3 regions of the Peribacillus muralis genome follow, and region 1 is predicted to be linked to each of the others. Evidence: riboswitches for the same ligand, from Rfam matches in the RefSeq annotation. Region 1 holds a riboswitch; each other region holds the start of a gene.

Region 1 (6,115 bases):
ATTACTTCCTTTTCCTGTACTACTGCATTAATATCCTTTAACACCTCGACAGCTCCAAATGATTTTCTCAGGTTTTTTACAGTAATGATGCTCATCGCACTTGAACCCTCCTTTCAATGAAATTGGCAATCAGGGTTATCAAATAAATGATGATAAAGTAAATCACACCGACAACCAGCCAAATCTTGAATGCCTCAAACGTTGCCGAGGCTTGAATTTGACCTTGCTGCGTCAAATCGGCAATCCCGATGACGGATAAGAGAGATGTATCTTTCAAGCTAATGATCGATTGGTTCGTAATTGTAGGAAGCATCCTTCTAAAGGCCTGTGGCAGCACGACATAGCGCATCGCTTGAGTCCCAGTGAACCCGATTGATCTTGCCGCTTCCGTTTGGCCTTTATCGATCGATTGTATCCCGGCTCTTATTATTTCAGCAAAATATGCTCCGGCGTTGATCGCAACCGTGATGATTCCAGCTGTCGTACTGTTCAATGAAATGATATTTAGCGAGTTCACTCCGAAATAAATAAAAAACAACTGCACGATGAACGGTGTCCCTCGTATCGCATCCACATAAACCTTTGCAATCCAGTTCAAGATCTTGATAGGGGCAAGTCGTAGCAAGGCCACTACTAAACCAATCAAAAAACCTAGGATAATGGCAATCACAAAGATGTAAAGCGTCACCTGAAGTCCTTTTACTAACATAGGCAACGCCGCAACAATAATATCCATTACTTTCACCCCTCCGAAAAAGAAAGCGCGCCTTAGGCGCGCTTATTGAGCCTTTAACCTATTCTCCAAGATACGTTTTTATGATTTCATCATACTTGCCATCTTTTTTCAGATTGGCAAGACCATCATTAATTTTCTTCAAAAGATCCTGATTTTCACCTTTCAATACAGCAATTCCATACTGATCGCCATTCAAGCGGTCACCTACGGTTTTCAAGCCAAGGTCTTTTTGGGCAATGGCATAGGAGATAACGGGATAATCTTCTATAAGTGCATCGGCGTTACCATTCGACACTTCTTGGAACATCGCTGGTGAGTCATTGAACTGAACCACTTTAATCTTTAATTCACTAGCATTATCCTGAGCATATTTAGCACCGGTTGTCCCTTTTTTTACTGCTACTGTCTTCCCTTTAAGGTCAGCAACTGATTTGGTCGTCTTATTATCTTTCGTCACGACGACAGTCAAGCCTGCATCGAAATATGGCGTTGAGAAATCAACAACCTTTTTTCTATCCTCGGTAATGCTCATTCCTGCAATGGCCACATCAAGCTGATTGGCTTGCATCGCCGGAATGATTCCGCCGAAATCCATCGGAGTTAATTTGATTTTAAAATTCTGGTCTTTCGCTACTGCATTGATTAAATCAATATCTATGCCTTTATATTCGTTTCCTTCTTTGAATTCAAACGGTGGATATGTCGTATCCACGCCAACTTTATATACTTTTTCATTTTTCTTTTCCTCACCTGCATTTTTTCCATCATTGCTCCCACATGCAGAGATAAAGATAGTCAAAATCAAAAGCAGACTAAGTAAACCAAGCTTCTTCATTGAAATCACTCCAATTCTTTGATTATGCGTGATAATTTATTATTCTCCCTATAATATAGCATAAGTATAAAGTAATATAATATGAATTTTTAGAATAAATATTATTTTCTCTAAATAATATTTATGGGATTTTTTTCTAAAACCTCTAATACTATTGAAAATTTAAAAACGAGAGGTTATGTCTATGGGATTTTTTTATCAAATTGACAATACCGTTTCCCGGGATTTGCTTTTATTCAAATAACAACTTTACTATCAAAATGGAGAACACTTTAAAAAAAAGGAGAGATTATGATGGGGGAACTAGATAAACGGAATAAATTAATGGAAGAACCCTTCACTTATATCGTCACAAAAAAAGCAACCATAATCATTTATTTCCATAATAAACAAATCAAGGTCGTAAAGGATAAAGAAGCAGAACGGCTGTTAAAAAAAATTAAAGACGTTGAAAACAATATATTGGAGGTACAATTACTTCTCGCCAAAATTACGGGTAACTTCAAACATGGGAATGAAAAACTAAATAAAAAGAAATGATCAGGATCGCCGCCTCACATAATCATTACACTCCCTCCCTGAAATTTTTTATGCTACCAAATCATAATTCATCAAGATTTCAAGATCCAAACCGATATAGATGTTATATGAATCCTGAGACTTTGAAGAACTATCCGTATATGGGCGCTTGGATAGTTTGGAGTCAGTAGCGCAACCGGCTAATTAAACATAATGTTTAGTTAGCTTTTTTTATCTGGATTATTAACTGATTGAGGAGTATGACCATGAATAAATTCAAAGGGAATTATTTAATGTTATTGTTTAGTGCAGGTACGGTTTTGATGGGAATCTTCATTCATTTCTTGCACAGGTACACGGGTTTTTTAGAAGACTATCTAATTATGAGGGAAATTGCGCAGCTTCCTTCTCACCTATCATTTTCTCTTTTCATATTGTTTCTACTTCCAATCATATTCTTCATTTTGGCAAGCCTATTCTATAAGAAAAATAGAAATCATCCGTTGCTGCCTTGGTTTATCACGTTATGCCTCACGTTTTCATCCATATCCATGATAGCTGGAGGGAATGGGTTGGTTGAATACCATTTTTCAATTTTTATGGTCATTGCTTTAATCGCATTCTTTGATTCCATTCAGCTTGTCCTTTTGAGCACGATGATTTTTGCCATACAGCATCTGGCAGGCTACTTCTTATTTCCAGAGCTGCTTTGCGGAACATCTAATTATGCGTTTTCGCTTCTCCTGGTACACGCTTTCTTCCTAATTTTGACTAGCGGAGCAACGATTGTTCTGCTATTGCACAAAGAATCAATGAAAAAAAACTTATCGGAGCAGAACAGCAAAATCGAGAAAAAAACAACGGAGCTGTTGACCGCATTGGATTTAATGTCTCAAGATATGCTGCACGTCTCATCTGAGATTAAAGGAACGAGTCAGGAAACCAATAGCGCCTCAGCCCAAATTAATGCCAATATCCAAAACATGGCCCTAAAAACGGAACGCAATCAGGACCTGACGGAATCCAATATGATCAGGCTGAAGAGCATGGAAGAACAGGTCCTCGACCTTGGCAAGCGCACGAATGAGGTTTCAGAGAACTCGGTTTCCACCAGCGTTCATGTGGATGCAGGTCAGCAGCTGATGAAGAAACTTCATATTCAATTCGAAGCAGTCAATGAGCATGTTACCGGTTTGGCGAATACGATTCATGGCTTCAAACAGCGAATAAAAGATATTGAGCAATTTACCATCATGATTAACCGTATTTCAGATCAAACTAACCTTTTAGCCCTTAATGCTTCCATAGAGGCAGCTCGTGCGGGAGAAGCTGGAAAGGGATTTGCTGTTGTTGCAGAAGAAGTCAGGAACCTCGCTAAACAGTCAGATTCTTCTGCTCAAGAGATTGTCCGTGTGGTCAGTAAAATCCAAGACGAAACGGAATTGATACAGAAGCAAGTGGGAGATTCGATCATGGATTTGGAAAAGGGAGCGAAGATCGCAAATGAATCGCAGCTGGTATTCGGATCGATTTATTCGTCCAACGAAGGTGTGAACCAGCTATTGCGCCTCTACGAATCAAGCATATTTCAATTGACGGAGACGAACAGGTCCGTTCATGAAATATTTGAGTCCTTACTGCATGATTCACAGGAATCTCGTTCAGCTAATCAGCAAATCGCCTCTTCTACAAGTGAACAGGCATTCTTGATGGACTCTTTGCTGAAGCAATCCCTCCATCTTGAAGATCAGGCAAAACAAGTCATGGATTTGGTTGGCCATCTAAATCAACAAGCGCCAGCTTAAACGATAAACCCCGTATTTCCATGAATGCGGGGTTTCGTTATTGTCCAGCTCCACTATGCCGTTCATGCATTTCAATGAATATAAAAACATGACTCCGCAGCCTAGCCGGAGTCATTCAACTTATTATCGATATTCTGTAACGATCGCTGTAAAAAGTTCAATCGCATCGGCGAAGACATCCTCGTCGATATCGAATTTCGGATGGTGATGCGGAAATGCACTCTTTTCACTGTTCATTCCCACAAAGATGAACGCCCCTGGCTTCTTCTGCAAGTAGTAAGAAAAATCTTCGGCGCCCATATAGGCATCAACTGTTTGGAAACGATCCTCACCGAATGTTTTTCGAATGACCGTTTCAGCAAATGACGCCTCTTTCGGATCATTCACAAGCGGAGGTGTTCCTACGATGAAATCAATATGCCCTTTTGCACCAAAGGTTTGGCAAAGACCTTCAGTAATTTTCACCATTTGCTGTTGAATTGTTTGTACAGACTCTACAGACAATGCGCGGATGGTCCCTATCAGTTTCGCAGTATCTGGAATCACGTTATATGTACTGCCGCCTTCAATTTTCCCTACCGTCAACACCCCTGAATGAACAGGATTGAGCTTTCGACTAATGATTCCTTGATACGCTTGAATTAAGTGAGTAGCGATATAAATAGGGTCGACCGTTTCGTGGGGGGTTGCACCGTGCCCGCCCGATCCTTGAATTCTCACTTCAAAGTCATCTACAGACGCCATTGCAGCCCCAGCTTTTAGACCCATCCTTCCCTTTTCCATGCTTTGCCACAAATGAATGCCAAAAATCGTATCTACGCCGTCCAGCACACCCATTTTAATGAGACGGTCAGCACCACTTGGCGTAATTTCCTCTGCCGATTGGAAGATGAATAGGATGTTTGGCTCCACTTCATTCCCAGGTTTCTTGAACCATTCAGCTGCCGCAAGCAGGATGGCTGTATGACCGTCATGTCCACAAGCATGAGATACGCCCTTTACCTTGGAGATATACGGTTTATCACCCTCCTCAAGGATTGGCAATGCATCGATGTCTGCACGTAGGGCAACAGTTTTCCCGCCCTTCGTTCCTCTAATGTAACCAATGACACCTGGTGGTTCGAAGTCCAATATCTCGATATTTAATGATTCAAGTCGCTCACGTATGAATTTCGTTGTTTCCCACTCGCTTCCAGAAAGCTCTGGATTTTCATGAATATGGCGACGATCTGCTACCGCCTGCTTCGCTAACGTTTCAAACATTGATAACAATCTCCTTTCTTAAAATGGCCCGTAGTTCATCCATTCTGCCACAACTAATAATACCGCACACACAATCAATTGGATAATGAAGAAAGGAATATACCATTTCACCCATTTGTTCCAAGGAATTCCCGCTATCGTAAGAGATGCAATGAGCGCACCATTCGTTGGGAATAAGGTTGCCGCAATTCCATCACCGAATTGAAAAGCAAGCACGGCCGTTTGCCTCGTCACTCCTACAAGGTCTGCCAGAGGAGACATTAAAGGCATTGTAAGGGCCGCTTGTCCACTTCCTGAAGGGACCAAAAAGTTAATGATGATTTGTAAAATCATCATGCCCACAGCAGTAAACGCCGAAGGCACCATATTCAATAAATCAGAAGCATAGTAAAGGATTGTATCCATCAATCCCCCTGACTCAAAAATTACAAGGACTGCTTGTGCCAAACCGATAATGATGGCACCCCCGATCAATTCCGCGGCGCCTTTCACAAAGCTATCGGCAATCCTGGATGGTGATAGCTTACCGATAACACCCATGATTATGCCGAACATCAAAAACAAACCGGCAATCTCGGTAATATACCATTCATATTTCATCACTCCGAAAATCAAAATGATGAAGTTAAGTAAAAATACACCTAGTACGGCTTTATGACGGAAAGTCATATTCACTGCCGGTTGTTGTTTTCTATCCTGATTTAAACGCCCGAATTTGCCATAGATCCCAAGCTCCGGATTCTCCTTCACCTTCATCGCATGACGATAAACGAAAATGACGGCCATTATATAGAAAATACAGAAAACGATCAGACGATAGCCAATGCCCGAAAAGGTCGGCAGCTCCGCTATTCCCTGTGCAACTCCCACTGTAAATGGATTCATGAATCCAGCTGTGAAGCCCATTGATGCACCGACCACGACTATCGCAAAGCCCGTTACAGCATCAAAGCCTAA
Region 2 (6,115 bases), 910 kb from region 1:
CATTCAAGTAATCGACCAGTCCTTGCAGGTTCCAGCCTTCCTCATCACCCATCGGTGCGAATGCCCCCACATTGCGCTGGATGGAGGCCGCTATCATCGTTTCGACGATTTCACGTAAATTTTCGCTTTCCATCACATCGAAGCGCTGTTTATAGATGATTTCCCGTTGTTGACGAAGGACATCATCATATTGCAGTAATTGCTTACGTGAATCGAAGTTATTGCCTTCCACCCGTTTCTGGGCAGATTCAACGGCTCTCGTCACCATCTTGCTTTGAATTGGCTGGGAATCATCCATACCGAGGCGTGTCATCATATTCTTCATATTATCGGAGCCGAAACGGCGCATCAATTCATCTTCCATCGATAAGTAGAATTGTGTGACCCCAGGATCTCCCTGACGGCCCGAACGACCGCGCAGCTGGTTATCGATGCGCCTGCTTTCATGACGCTCAGTACCGATGACAGCAAGGCCGCCGAGCTCCTTGACACCTTCTCCAAGCTTGATATCCGTACCACGGCCAGCCATGTTCGTGGCGATTGTAACGGAACCTTGATTACCTGCATTGGCAATGATTTCCGCTTCACGTTCATGATTCTTCGCGTTCAAGACGTCGTGAGGGATTCCCTTTTTAGATAAATAGGCTGAAATGACTTCAGACGTTTCAATTGCAACCGTTCCGACAAGCACAGGCTGCCCCATGGCATGCCTTTCGGCGATGTCCTCGACAACTGCCCGGAATTTTCCATCGGTGGAGGCGTAAATAAGATCGGCACGGTCATCCCTTATGATATTCCTGTTTGTCGGGATGGCGATGACATTCATATTATAGATATTGCGGAATTCCTCTTCCTCCGTTTTGGCAGTACCAGTCATACCGGAAAGTTTTTCGTACATCCGGAAATAATTCTGGAACGTGATCGTCGCAAGAGTCATGCTTTCATTTTGAATTTCAAGCCCCTCTTTCGCTTCGATCGCCTGGTGGAGGCCTTCACTGTAACGACGCCCTTTCATCAAACGGCCAGTGAATTGATCGACGATGACGATCTCGCCTTCCTGAACGACATAATCCACATCCAAATGCATGGAAACATGCGCCTTCAATGCCTGGTTGATATGATGATTCAAAGTAACGTGGCTAATATCAAATAAATTATCGATATTGAACGCTTTTTCGGCTCGGTTCATGCCTTCTTCTGTCAGCTGTACGCCCTTTGTCTTTTCATCATACGTATAATCCTTTTCCTTTTGCAGCGTTCTGACAAACGCATTGGCCTGGATATAAAGCTGGGCCGATTTTTGTGCGGAACCCGATATGATCAACGGCGTTCTCGCTTCATCAATCAAGATGGAATCGACTTCATCAATGACCGCAAAATGCAAGGGCCGTTGAACCATTTGTTCTTTATATAACACCATATTGTCACGCAGGTAATCAAAACCTAATTCATTATTCGTACTATACGTAACATCGGCATTATACGCCTCTTGTTTTTCTTCCTTTGAATGGCTGTTCAAGTTCAAGCCGACTGTCAAACCAAGGAATTCAAACAACACCCCCATCTCGGAAGCATCACGGTGTGCCAAGTATTCATTGACTGTAACGACATGTACACCTTTACCAGTAAGCGCGTTTAAATAAACCGGCATGGTGGATGTTAAGGTTTTACCTTCCCCAGTTTTCATCTCTGAGATATTCCCATCATGAAGAGATGCCCCGCCCATGATCTGAACGCGGTAAGGATATAGGCCAAGAGCACGCTTCGCCCCTTCTCGTGCTACCGCAAAAGCCTCTACGAGCAGGTCATCGACGGTTTCCCCGTTTTGGTAGCGCCCTTTAAACTCCTCCGTTTTGGCACGCAGCTGTTCATCCGATAAGGCAGCCGTCCCATCGGCCAAGGCTTCCACTTGGTCGGCAATTTTTTCCAGGCGTTTAATTTCTCGCTTATTCGGATCAAAAACTTTATTTAATATATTAAGCATTCAATAACGCTCCTCTATTATGGTAATGATCGTTCATTGACAAATTCATATAAGTAAGAAGAAATGTAACTTCTATTATTCCCAATCCACGCTTAATTTTACCACTTCTATCCTAGAGGTACAACTTCATATGACTGCATGCCTTTATACCTGAATTCAATTCTTGCGAAAAACAATGGATTAATGATGAGTAAAACTGTTAAAATAAAAGGAAGTATAAATCATTAAATGGAACTCCCCACTATCCCAAGTGCAAATGTGAATGATACATAACCTTCCACCACTAGATGCTGACCAGGCCCTAGTGATAGCTGCCAAGGAAATGCAACCAGGTTTCATGTTTGAATTTTTAAAAGGTGGGCTACTAACAAGTAGAAGATAAATAGAACATGTTTCGAGGTGGTATTATGATTGGTGAACGTGTAAAAAAACTGCGTGAAGAAAAAAAGATGTCAATGACTGAACTAGCCGATAAAGCCGGGGTGGCGAAGTCTTACTTAAGTTCGTTAGAGCGTAACTTACAAACGAATCCTTCTATTCAATTTCTCGAAAAGATCTCCGCCGTACTTAACATTCCTGTTGATGCCCTCCTTTACGATGCACCAAATAAGGAAGCCTTGGATAATGATTGGATGAAAATCGTTGAGGAAGCCATGAAATCAGGTGTTTCGAAGCAACAATTCAGGGAATTCATCGAGTTTAATAAATGGAGAAAAGATAAAGAATAGTAGAAGTTCATTGGTCTACCTACATAATCCTGAAGTAAACAGTATGAAAAAAGCTAGACTTGCTGAAATCTAATGGGAATAATTAGCCCTATAAACAGCTTTGTACACACCGCTGTTTATAGGGGGTTTAAGGCAATTAGCTTCCATTCCTCTCCTCTAACTGAAGCTCAAGGCATTTCCGTTCAAAAAAAGCACTTATCTCCTCTTTTTTAAAACCCAAGCTTCGTGCTTCTGATATTAAATCCACCCATTCTTGATCCATTTCCATTTTAGCCACCTCTTCTACCTCCTAAAATACCTTTGTATTTCAGGCAGACCAGCCATCTTAGTCGAGCGGACCTTAGACCTGTGCCTTTGCGCCCCTATCTTTCAATAAGTTTGCCTTTGTCGTGGTACTAATTACCAAATACATTGCTTGTTAAACCTATTATACCGGATACTTGCACCATATAATGTAATATTATGTCGCTAAATGAGCAAAATGTAAAAAATTTTATCCGACAAAATATTACAATATTGAGAAAATTCAAGATCTCCTTCAACTTCTCCTGTTTATGAAATAAAAAATATTGCTCTTCCTATTCAGTGGACTTTTTCTATTGACTCTCTCCAGCACTAGCGGATCCAAGGCTTTTTGCAAAGTCAGGTCATCACCGCAGGTTGGGCAAAGCCACTGTCCATATTCTGCACTGCTAAAAGAAGCCCGATGGCATTTATGGCAATTCTTTTGATACAAAATATCCAGCCCCCTGCACCATGATCAAATTGTTTTTTATAAATAACTTTATGTTCTTTATAAAGAACCACAATTTGAGTATAGTACAAAAGCAAGATCCATTAAAATAGGTATAATTAACTATTTATCTCATTAAAGAACGAATTTTGTTCTTTAAACAAAACATATCATTGCCTGGACTACCATGAAGAATAGCCCCTATCAATATCTATCAACATGCAAAAAAGCACAACCCAATGGCTGGGCTGTGCTTTAATTCATAGTTTCAAATTTAGCTAGGTTCAATCAAGCCGTAGCGCCCATCTTTACGACGGTATACGACATTCGTTGTGTTAGTATCTGCATTCGTGTAAACGAAGAAGCTATGACCAAGCATATTCATTTGCAAAATCGCTTCTTCACTGTCCATTGGCTTCAAATCGAAGCGCTTATTGCGGACCACTTCAACATCATCATCATCTTGGAATTCATCGACCATTTCGTCAACGTCCGTATTGAAAGCAAATGCTTCAGGAGTCGTTGATAAGTTGTTTCTGAATTTACGATTGACCTTCGTTTTATGTTTACGAATTTGGCGTTCAAGCTTATCATTGATCAAGTCAATGGCAGCATACATATCCGCATTTTCCTCTTCAGCACGAAGAACCAAATTCTGCATAGGAATCGTCACTTCGACCTTGGATGTATTATTGTTCACTTTCAAATTAACTAACACATTTGCATCTGGTGTATTGTTAAAATATCGTTCTAACTTGCCAATTTTCTTTTCGACGTATTCTCGAATTGCTGGAGTTACCTCAATGTTTTCACCGCGTACGTTGTAATTCATAAAGTGAGTCCTCCTTAAATTAAGACTATAACAGTTAGATTCTACAATACCCCTCCTGGTTCCTTTAGAAACATATCATGCAATATGTCGAAATTATGAAACAATTGTCGGAAGGTTTTTGAAAGGGTTGATGTCTTCCCTACATTCATTATAACAAATGGCTAGCGATAAAGAAAAAATTAAGCACGGATTATTTACAGAAAATTTATAAAATCTTAACTCAAAAAAGCCGTTTGGACTCCAAACGGCAGGGTAATCAATTTCTTTTATCGTAGAACATGCCATCGATCGATAGACTCTCATATGGGTTCGTATATTTATTGGAGGACTTTTTCTTTTTGTTTATTTCCTGGATGTCCCGCTGTATTTCCTGTTTTTGAAGCATAAGCAGGCTGTCGACCTGTTGATTAAGCAGCATGGTCCTGCGGCCTAACTGCTGCTCTACAGCAGTAAAAGGCGGCTTGATTTGTGCGAGGACTTCATCCCTTCGGTCAATCAGCTCGGTGATCTTTCTTATTTTGTCCTCACGTTCTGCGTTCGTCATATCTTCCAGAACGGCAAGTAATTCGGCAGTCAAGTCGTGAAAGGCTTGTATCATTACACTTGCCCGCTTTGGCTGAATTGTTTTTTCCGATTGATCTGAATGACTTCCTTCCACGTATCACGGAAGTCGCTGACAAGTACTTCCACCTCGTCCAAGGCAGCAACATCATTTTTCATATTCGCCTCAATCAGGCGTCGATTCATGAAGTCATATAGACTCATCATTTCCTTGGATACCTCGACATCCATGTTCAGCGTCACCATCAATTCATGGATGATGTTTTGCGCCTTGATGATGTTCGTGTTTTTCGCTTCGATATTCCCTGCTTCTATGGCCTTCCGCCCAAGCATGATGAACTTCAGGCAGCCATTGTAAAGCATCAATGTCAGCTCTCCTGGCGACGCTGTATTGACCGAATTTTGTTGATACGATTGATAGGGATTATTAATCGCCATATTTATCTTCCTCTCCCGCTTGCCTTAACTAAAATAAGATGCTAACGATGAACTTTGGCTGTTCGCCTTTTGAATCGCCTTTTCCATGGCCGTGAATTGACTGTAATAGCGAGATTCCAGCTTCGTTAACTTCGCTTCGAACGCTGAAATCCTCGTATCCAGCCCATTGACCATTTTCCCAATGGTAAAATTGTTATTCACATATCCAGCCTTCCCCGCTTTTTCGGTGATGACCTTCATGGAAGATTGTATATCATCACGCAAACGGCGTGCCAACCCTTTTTCGGCTTTCCCCGTTCCATCAGCCATGAACATATTATAAATTGCATTCGGATCCTCACTGATCGCCGCCCGAAGCTTGTCCTCGTCGATCGTTAGTTTGCCGCCCTCCAAGTAATTCTTGGTCGTCGTTATGCCAATACTGCTGAGATTGTTCTTTCCCGTAACCCCATCCACAGCCGTGTATAGGGAGGATCTCATCGTGGTCAAGAGGCTTTTAAGGGTCGAATCGCTTTTTAATGTTCCACTTTTCGCCTTCTCTTCCCATAGCTTCACTTCATCCTCCGTCATTTCCTTCTTTTGCTCGGCAGTCAGCGGAGTGAAAGAGCGATATTTCGCTTCACCTGTTTTATCCTGGACTTTTTTTATGATTTCGTTGTATTTGTTCACGAACTGCGTCACCGTGTCCAAAATCGCATCCACATCAGCGTTGGAAGAGAATGTGACGGTCTCGGCCGTTTTCTGCTTTACCGTTATTTCCGCTCCATTGATTTGGAACGTATTCGAAGGACGGGAAATGTCCAGGCCATTATACGTAATGGATGCATTTTCCCCTTTTG
Region 3 (6,115 bases), 510 kb from region 1:
TATCTCCTCCTATTTCTTTCCACTATTATCGAAGTATAAACCGAAGGAGAGTTAAATGGTAAAATAGATTACACGGATGAGAGTCAATGCCTTACTAAATTCTCAGTCAAGACTTTGTCATCATAGTTTAATGTACTCATATATCACAAAGGGATGACACCAAAGGTTATGGCTGCGATCGTCATGATGATGGTTGTCCCAAACGCCCATTTAAACAGGAATTTTTGGTGATCGGAAAAATCCACCCCAACAAGGCCGATCAATATGAAGGTTGCAGGGACCAATGGGGATAATGGAAAACCCGTGGTCGAATGGCCCAGCAAAGCCGCCCTTCCTATTTCCACTGGGGCAATGCCAAAATTCGATGCCGTTTCACTGATGATGGGCAGTATGCCAAAATAATAGGCATCTGGTGAAAAAATGAACCCCATCGGCAAACTTGTAAGCGCCACAACAAGCGGCATATGTGCCCCTACCCAATCCGGAATGACCGTTACGATGCTAGATGCCATCGAGTCCATCATTTTTGTTTCCGATAATACTCCCGTAAAGATTCCTGCTGCAAAAATGAGTGTACATATCATCACGAAACTATTGGCATGACTTAATATCCTTTCCTGCTGCTCTTTCGGATTCGGGAAGTTAACAAATAAGGCAATTGCAAACGCCGAGGCAAATAAGATTTGAATTGGAAGCACTTCCATCACCAAAAACACCATCAGTAATATCGTCAAGAGCCAGTTAAACCAAAACAACTTCGCTTGTCCTCCATTACTGGTTTCAACGGATGCAGCATGCTCACTCATTCCTTGTGCCATGTCCGTCCCCAACGTACGGACTCCCAGCCTCTCCCTTTCCTTCTTACCTAAGATATATGCTGAAAAAAGCGTCCATAATAGTCCGCAAATCATGACTGGAATGAGCGGTATGAATAAATCCGACACTTCAACCTGGAGGCTGGCTGCCGCTCTGACCAAGGGGCCACCCCAAGGGATCATATTCATGACACCCGCTCCTAGGCCGACGACACAGGCCAATACGAGTCTATTCATCCCTAGTTTCATATAAAGCGGCAGCATCGCCGACACAGTGATCATGAATGTGGAGGACCCGTCTCCATCCAACCCCACCAATATCGTAATGATGGCTGTTGCCATAACGACCTTTAGCGGATCTCCTTTTACAAAACTCAAGATTTTACCGATCATCGGCTCAAATAATCCAACGTCAATCATCAAACCAAAATATAATATAGCAAAAACGATCATCACCGCTGTTGGTGTCACCTTCAATATCCCTGCCAACATCATATCTCCCATCTCGGAGGCAAAGCCGCCAATCACACCAAAAGCGATTGCCGTGAAGATAAAAGCGACGACTACGGACAGACGCTTTGTGATGACAAGGACAAGGAACGTCAAAATCATGCAAAATCCCAAAACAGTTAACAAGTTAAAAACCCCTTCCTTTAGAAAAAACTCCCCCACACACTTATCTAATTTTTCTGAAAAATAAATATTTTCAAATTATATCATCTGTACTTACATTAAAAAACCTGTTTTTATGTACAAAAAGCAAAATCATTTAATAAATTAGTTAAATTCTGTATACTATTATTTAGGAACCCGAAGTATTTTTCGGAGGAAAGAAGTGTTGATTGTAAATGAAACAACATCAAATAGCTAAACGAAACCTAACCATCATGTGGTTCGCCAACTTTTTCATTGGCGGAAGCATGACGATGGTCCTTCCATTCATCTCTTTATACATCGGTACATTCGGAAATTATTCGACACAATACATTCAGCATTGGTCTGGATGGACATTCGGAATCACTTTTGTGACTGCATTTTTATTTTCTCCTGTTTGGGGCCGAATTGGCGATCGCTATGGCAGAAAGAAAATCTTGATTGCTTGTGCCTTCGGAATGGGGCTGTCCATTTTCTTGATGGGATACGTTGAAAATGTTTGGCAGCTATTCATCTTAAGGATGTTCACGGGGATATTCACTGGCTTCATATCGATGTCACAGGCCTTCATTTCGACCCAAACACCGAAAGAAATTGCTGGGCGCGTTCTTGGAACGCTGCAAACGGGAAATATAACCGGTTCGCTTTTCGGACCATTGCTTGGCGGCATCCTTGCCGACACAGTCGGCTATTCTACCGCTTTCAAATTCACCTCGATCACCATTTTCATTTCTGGTCTCCTCGTCATTGCAACGAAGGAATACCAAATGAAACGGCAGTCGGGAACGAAATCAAGCTACACTAGCAGGGAAGTTCTCTCTCATATCCTGCGCAACCCCATCCTTGTCAATATCATGCTCATTTCAACACTAGTCCAAGTTGCCCACTTCAGCATCCAGCCCATACTTTCCTTATACGTCGGGGAACTGCACGGCACTTCCAATCTTGGGTTTTATTCAGGTATCGCCTTTTCCGCAGCAGGACTGGGGAATCTACTGATGGCGCGTCACTGGGGCAAAATTGGCGATCGGCACGGACATGTGAAGATACTTGTACTGCTTCTCTTCCTGACAGCACTCGTTTACTTGCCTGGAGCCTTCATCAATCAGTTTTGGCAGTTAGTTTTTGTCCGATTCTTACTAGGCATGGCCATAGGCGGCATCATCCCAGTAAGGATTGCCTATATTCGTCAGGAAGCGCCCGTCGCAATGCAGGGGGAAGTCTTGGGCTACAATACAAGTCTTCGTTTTTTAGGCAATATCATCGGGCCAGCAATGGGCGGAATGGTCGCTGGATTCTATGGATTCTCCGCTGTTTTCATCACGACCAGCACCTTGCTCCTCATCGCCGGACTGGTCCTTTATTTAGCGATGCACCGCAATCCGGAATTGGCACGTTCCCATTAATACTCACTATTAGAATCCTGTTATCTGAAGTATCCCTCTATAAGGGACACTTTAGATGGCAGCTAGTCAACCTAAAGAAGATGCTGCCTGTATATTGCAGGCAGCATCTTCTTTAGGTTCCAATACTTCCGATAAAAGGGTAGATATCAGTCTTTCTTGGCATATCACGACTAATACAGTATCTAAAGCAACCTTAAACGATAGTCATGGGCAGAAGTGGAGAAGTTTTCTTTAAGTCCGGGCGCTTCCCGTGAGTTTAGCAGTTTTACCCGCAAATTGGATGCTCGTTCTTTCTTTCATTCCAGCTTCGTTCTCCTGCATAGTGGGGTGGCGAATTTTCTGCGAAACCATGTAATTAAAAAATCCTATATCCCCTATCGTTTATTTCAACTTCACTATAAAAATCAGTTACCTAGCACTGTGTTCAAGTAGTATAATATACCTAGTATATTATACCCATACACAAGGAGCTAATCATGTACCCGACTTTCACATTTTATTCAAAAGTGCACATCATCAAAAATCAACGTTATTGCGAATGTGGCATCATTCATAATTACCGACGGATATTCGAGAAAAAAGATTTGAAACAAGTCATTTTCAAGCCTATGACGGAAATAACCTGCACTCCATGTAAAGATAAATTCAAATTGGAACGATAAGATAGTCACAGATCAAAGTATTTGTTCATGATCTAATAATCGCTTGTCATTTTATGTTAAGATTATATAAGGGCAAATTTTATGAAAATAAAAGACGCAAAGCCACGGGCCTAAAACAACGACTTGGTTGTCATGGCAGCCGGGCCGCCAAGATTTATCTTGATTAAATCGCTTAATTATTTATTTCTTGTCTCTTTTTAATTTGCCTAAAATTAGAAAAAAGAGGGGTTATATATGTTTTTTCCAACCATTTATTCAGTTAATACAAATGAGCGGCACATCGTTAAAGATAAAAATACGTGTGCATGCGGCGCAAGATATCATGTATTTGCCATCCTGACCAGAAGCGACCTTCGCAAGATCACGTTCAAGCATTATAAGGAAGTGACATGCCCCGTATGTAAATCCAGCATCATTCATGGGAATTACTCCGTCTCCCGCCCGCCTAACCCTAGGTAAGATGGGAAACATATAGGTAAAACCAACAAAAATGGTCCCCCTTACGTTCATCAGCTTCACCCGTTTCTGCAACCCTTAACCAATCATGAGCCTTTCCTCTAATTATGTTTCCTTTCACTCCCTTCCATAATGGCAACTCCCGTTTTCATCCACCACCCTGCTTGAATACAGACCAAAGGTTGATGAAAGTGCGTCATTCATCCAAACTCCTTCCATTAAAGTTCATCGTTTTTTTGCACTTTCCATTAGAGGTGCCCCTGACAGCCCTTTGATAATGACCTTCTTGAGCCACTGGCTTCCGTTCGCCCCGGATTAATAAACCAATAGTTGGAAATATATACTCATGCTATAATTTAGTGCGCGAAAAAGTAAACACCATTTATAAAGCAAAAGGAGCGTTTCATTGAATATATCTGCATACAGACAGGAATGGTTCGGCAACGTCCGCGGAGATGTTCTTTCAGGTATTGTCGTTGCCTTTGCAATGATTCCGGAGGCCATTGCGTTTTCGATCATTGCTGGTGTTGACCCAATGGTTGGTGTATACGCCTCATTCTGCATTGCCATCGTCATCTCTTTTGTCGGCGGAAGACCAGGAATGATATCGGCTGCCACAGGAGCAATGGCACTTGTCATGGTCGACCTTGTTAAAGATCACGGCCTTAACTATTTAATTGCGGCAACGATAATGACTGGTTTTGTGAATTCATTAGCACTCTTGATATTCACAGCACAGCTTACCCATTTTGCGGGTGAATCTTGGGTCATGTATGTCATGACCGCCGTTTCATTAGCGATCATTTATCTTTTCCCACGGATTACGAAGGCCATCCCTTCCCCTCTCGTTGCCATCATTTTGATAACGATCGCCGCCATTTCAACAGGGGCGACGGTCCGTACAGTTGGGGATATGGGGCAATTGACCGAAGCACTCCCGATATTCATGCTCCCAGACATCCCTTTGGCCTTTGAAACGCTGGCTATCATATTGCCCTATTCAATAGCGCTTGCATTTGTAGGGCTGCTTGAATCTTTATTGACGGCCCAAATAGTCGATGAGCTGACTGACACACCAAGCAATAAAAATCGGGAGGCAAAAGGACAGGGCCTAGGCAATATCATTGCCGGATGTTTTGGGGGAATGGCTGGATGCGCAATGATCGGACAATCCGGAATCAACATCAAGTCAGGGGGCAGAGGCAGACTTTCCACATTTGTGGCCGGCGCTTTCCTTATGGTATTGATTGTCGCATTGAATGACATCCTTATAAAAATACCCATGGCTGCGCTTGTCGCTGTCATGATAAGAGGCTCAAGATAGCTCCAAAGACGGATGCAGCCGTGATGATCGTGACTGTCATCATCGTCCTTTATACGCATGATTTTCTTCTGTGCCGAAATATCCAAGGTGACGGTCGAAAAAAAGGCGGACATTACGAATAAGAAAATGATTTATGAAATCCGAGGACAAATCTTTTTCGCTTCGGTGCAAGACTTTGTTTCCAAATTCGATGTTAATGATGAAGCAGAGACGATCATCATTGATTTTTCCCGCTCAAAAATATGGGATACATCTGCAGTCGAAGCTGTCGATAAGGTTGTCCTTAAATACCATCATCAAGGCATAGCCGTCCATGTACAGGGCCTCGATCTGGAAAGCTCCTTATTGCTTGATAAGCTTGCCACTTCTAAAAGTAAAATATCCTGAAGAAGGTTATTTCCGCTGAATAGAAATCTTCCAAACCGACAGAATAACTAACAGGAAATATGTCGATATGGAAGGGAGCGAAAAACATGACATCCGAGCAGGATTATACGGCCGCCAACCTTTCTCCAAATTTATTGGATGAATTGAAAAGCTTCGAAAGCAAACTTGGCGAGGAAGCGAATAAAGAACTGATTGTCATCGCCTATGAAAAAGAGAAGGATGCCTTAAATTGAACAAAAAGACGCAAACATTATCATCCGTAATGTTTGCGTCTTTTTTTGCGTTTGGGAAAAGGGTGCAAAAAACACCCTTTTTTTCACTTACTTATTTACTGAATATATCCGTTAATACCGGCACGATTTGTTTTTTGCGCGAGACAACGCCCTCCAGGACGGCGATGTTATTATTTAA

The links. A riboswitch is a leader RNA that binds a small molecule or an ion and turns the genes downstream of it on or off. The one in region 1 is predicted to bind cyclic di-GMP.
Region 2: linked by a shared signal. The riboswitch ahead of ABE28_RS24740 (anti-repressor SinI family protein) and the one ahead of ABE28_RS02815 (methyl-accepting chemotaxis protein) in region 1 are both predicted to bind cyclic di-GMP.
Region 3: linked by a shared signal. The riboswitch ahead of ABE28_RS24865 (hypothetical protein) and the one ahead of ABE28_RS02815 (methyl-accepting chemotaxis protein) in region 1 are both predicted to bind cyclic di-GMP.

The regions. Positions count from the first base shown of each region.
Region 1 covers NZ_CP017080.1:591,269-597,383, reverse strand. Annotated here, with positions in the region: gene ABE28_RS02835 (amino acid ABC transporter ATP-binding protein) at 1-95, opposite strand, end outside; gene ABE28_RS02830 (amino acid ABC transporter permease) at 92-736, opposite strand; gene ABE28_RS02825 (transporter substrate-binding domain-containing protein) at 795-1,571, opposite strand; gene ABE28_RS02820 (hypothetical protein) at 1,863-2,111, shown strand; cyclic di-GMP riboswitch class II at 2,218-2,299, shown strand; gene ABE28_RS02815 (methyl-accepting chemotaxis protein) at 2,357-3,895, shown strand; gene ABE28_RS02810 (M20 metallopeptidase family protein) at 4,019-5,158, opposite strand; gene ABE28_RS02805 (YfcC family protein) at 5,177-6,115, opposite strand, start outside.
Region 2 covers NZ_CP017080.1:4,599,962-4,606,076, forward strand. Annotated here, with positions in the region: gene secA (preprotein translocase subunit SecA) at 1-1,984, opposite strand, end outside; gene ABE28_RS22390 (helix-turn-helix domain-containing protein) at 2,392-2,712, shown strand; gene ABE28_RS24740 (anti-repressor SinI family protein) at 2,849-2,980, opposite strand; cyclic di-GMP riboswitch class I at 3,020-3,105, opposite strand; gene ABE28_RS22395 (hypothetical protein) at 3,355-3,537, opposite strand; gene hpf (ribosome hibernation-promoting factor, HPF/YfiA family) at 3,720-4,277, opposite strand; gene ABE28_RS22405 (flagellar protein FliT) at 4,534-4,875, opposite strand; gene fliS (flagellar export chaperone FliS) at 4,875-5,276, opposite strand; gene ABE28_RS22415 (flagellar hook-associated protein 2) at 5,301-6,115, opposite strand, start outside.
Region 3 covers NZ_CP017080.1:1,097,084-1,103,198, reverse strand. Annotated here, with positions in the region: gene ABE28_RS05255 (CitMHS family transporter) at 144-1,451, opposite strand; gene ABE28_RS05250 (MFS transporter) at 1,664-2,875, shown strand; gene ABE28_RS05245 (hypothetical protein) at 2,931-3,110, shown strand; cyclic di-GMP riboswitch class I at 3,599-3,689, shown strand; gene ABE28_RS24865 (hypothetical protein) at 3,772-3,996, shown strand; partial or broken gene ABE28_RS05230 (SulP family inorganic anion transporter) at 4,400-5,704, shown strand; gene ABE28_RS24860 (hypothetical protein) at 5,791-5,937, shown strand; gene ABE28_RS05225 (manganese-dependent inorganic pyrophosphatase) at 6,029-6,115, opposite strand, start outside.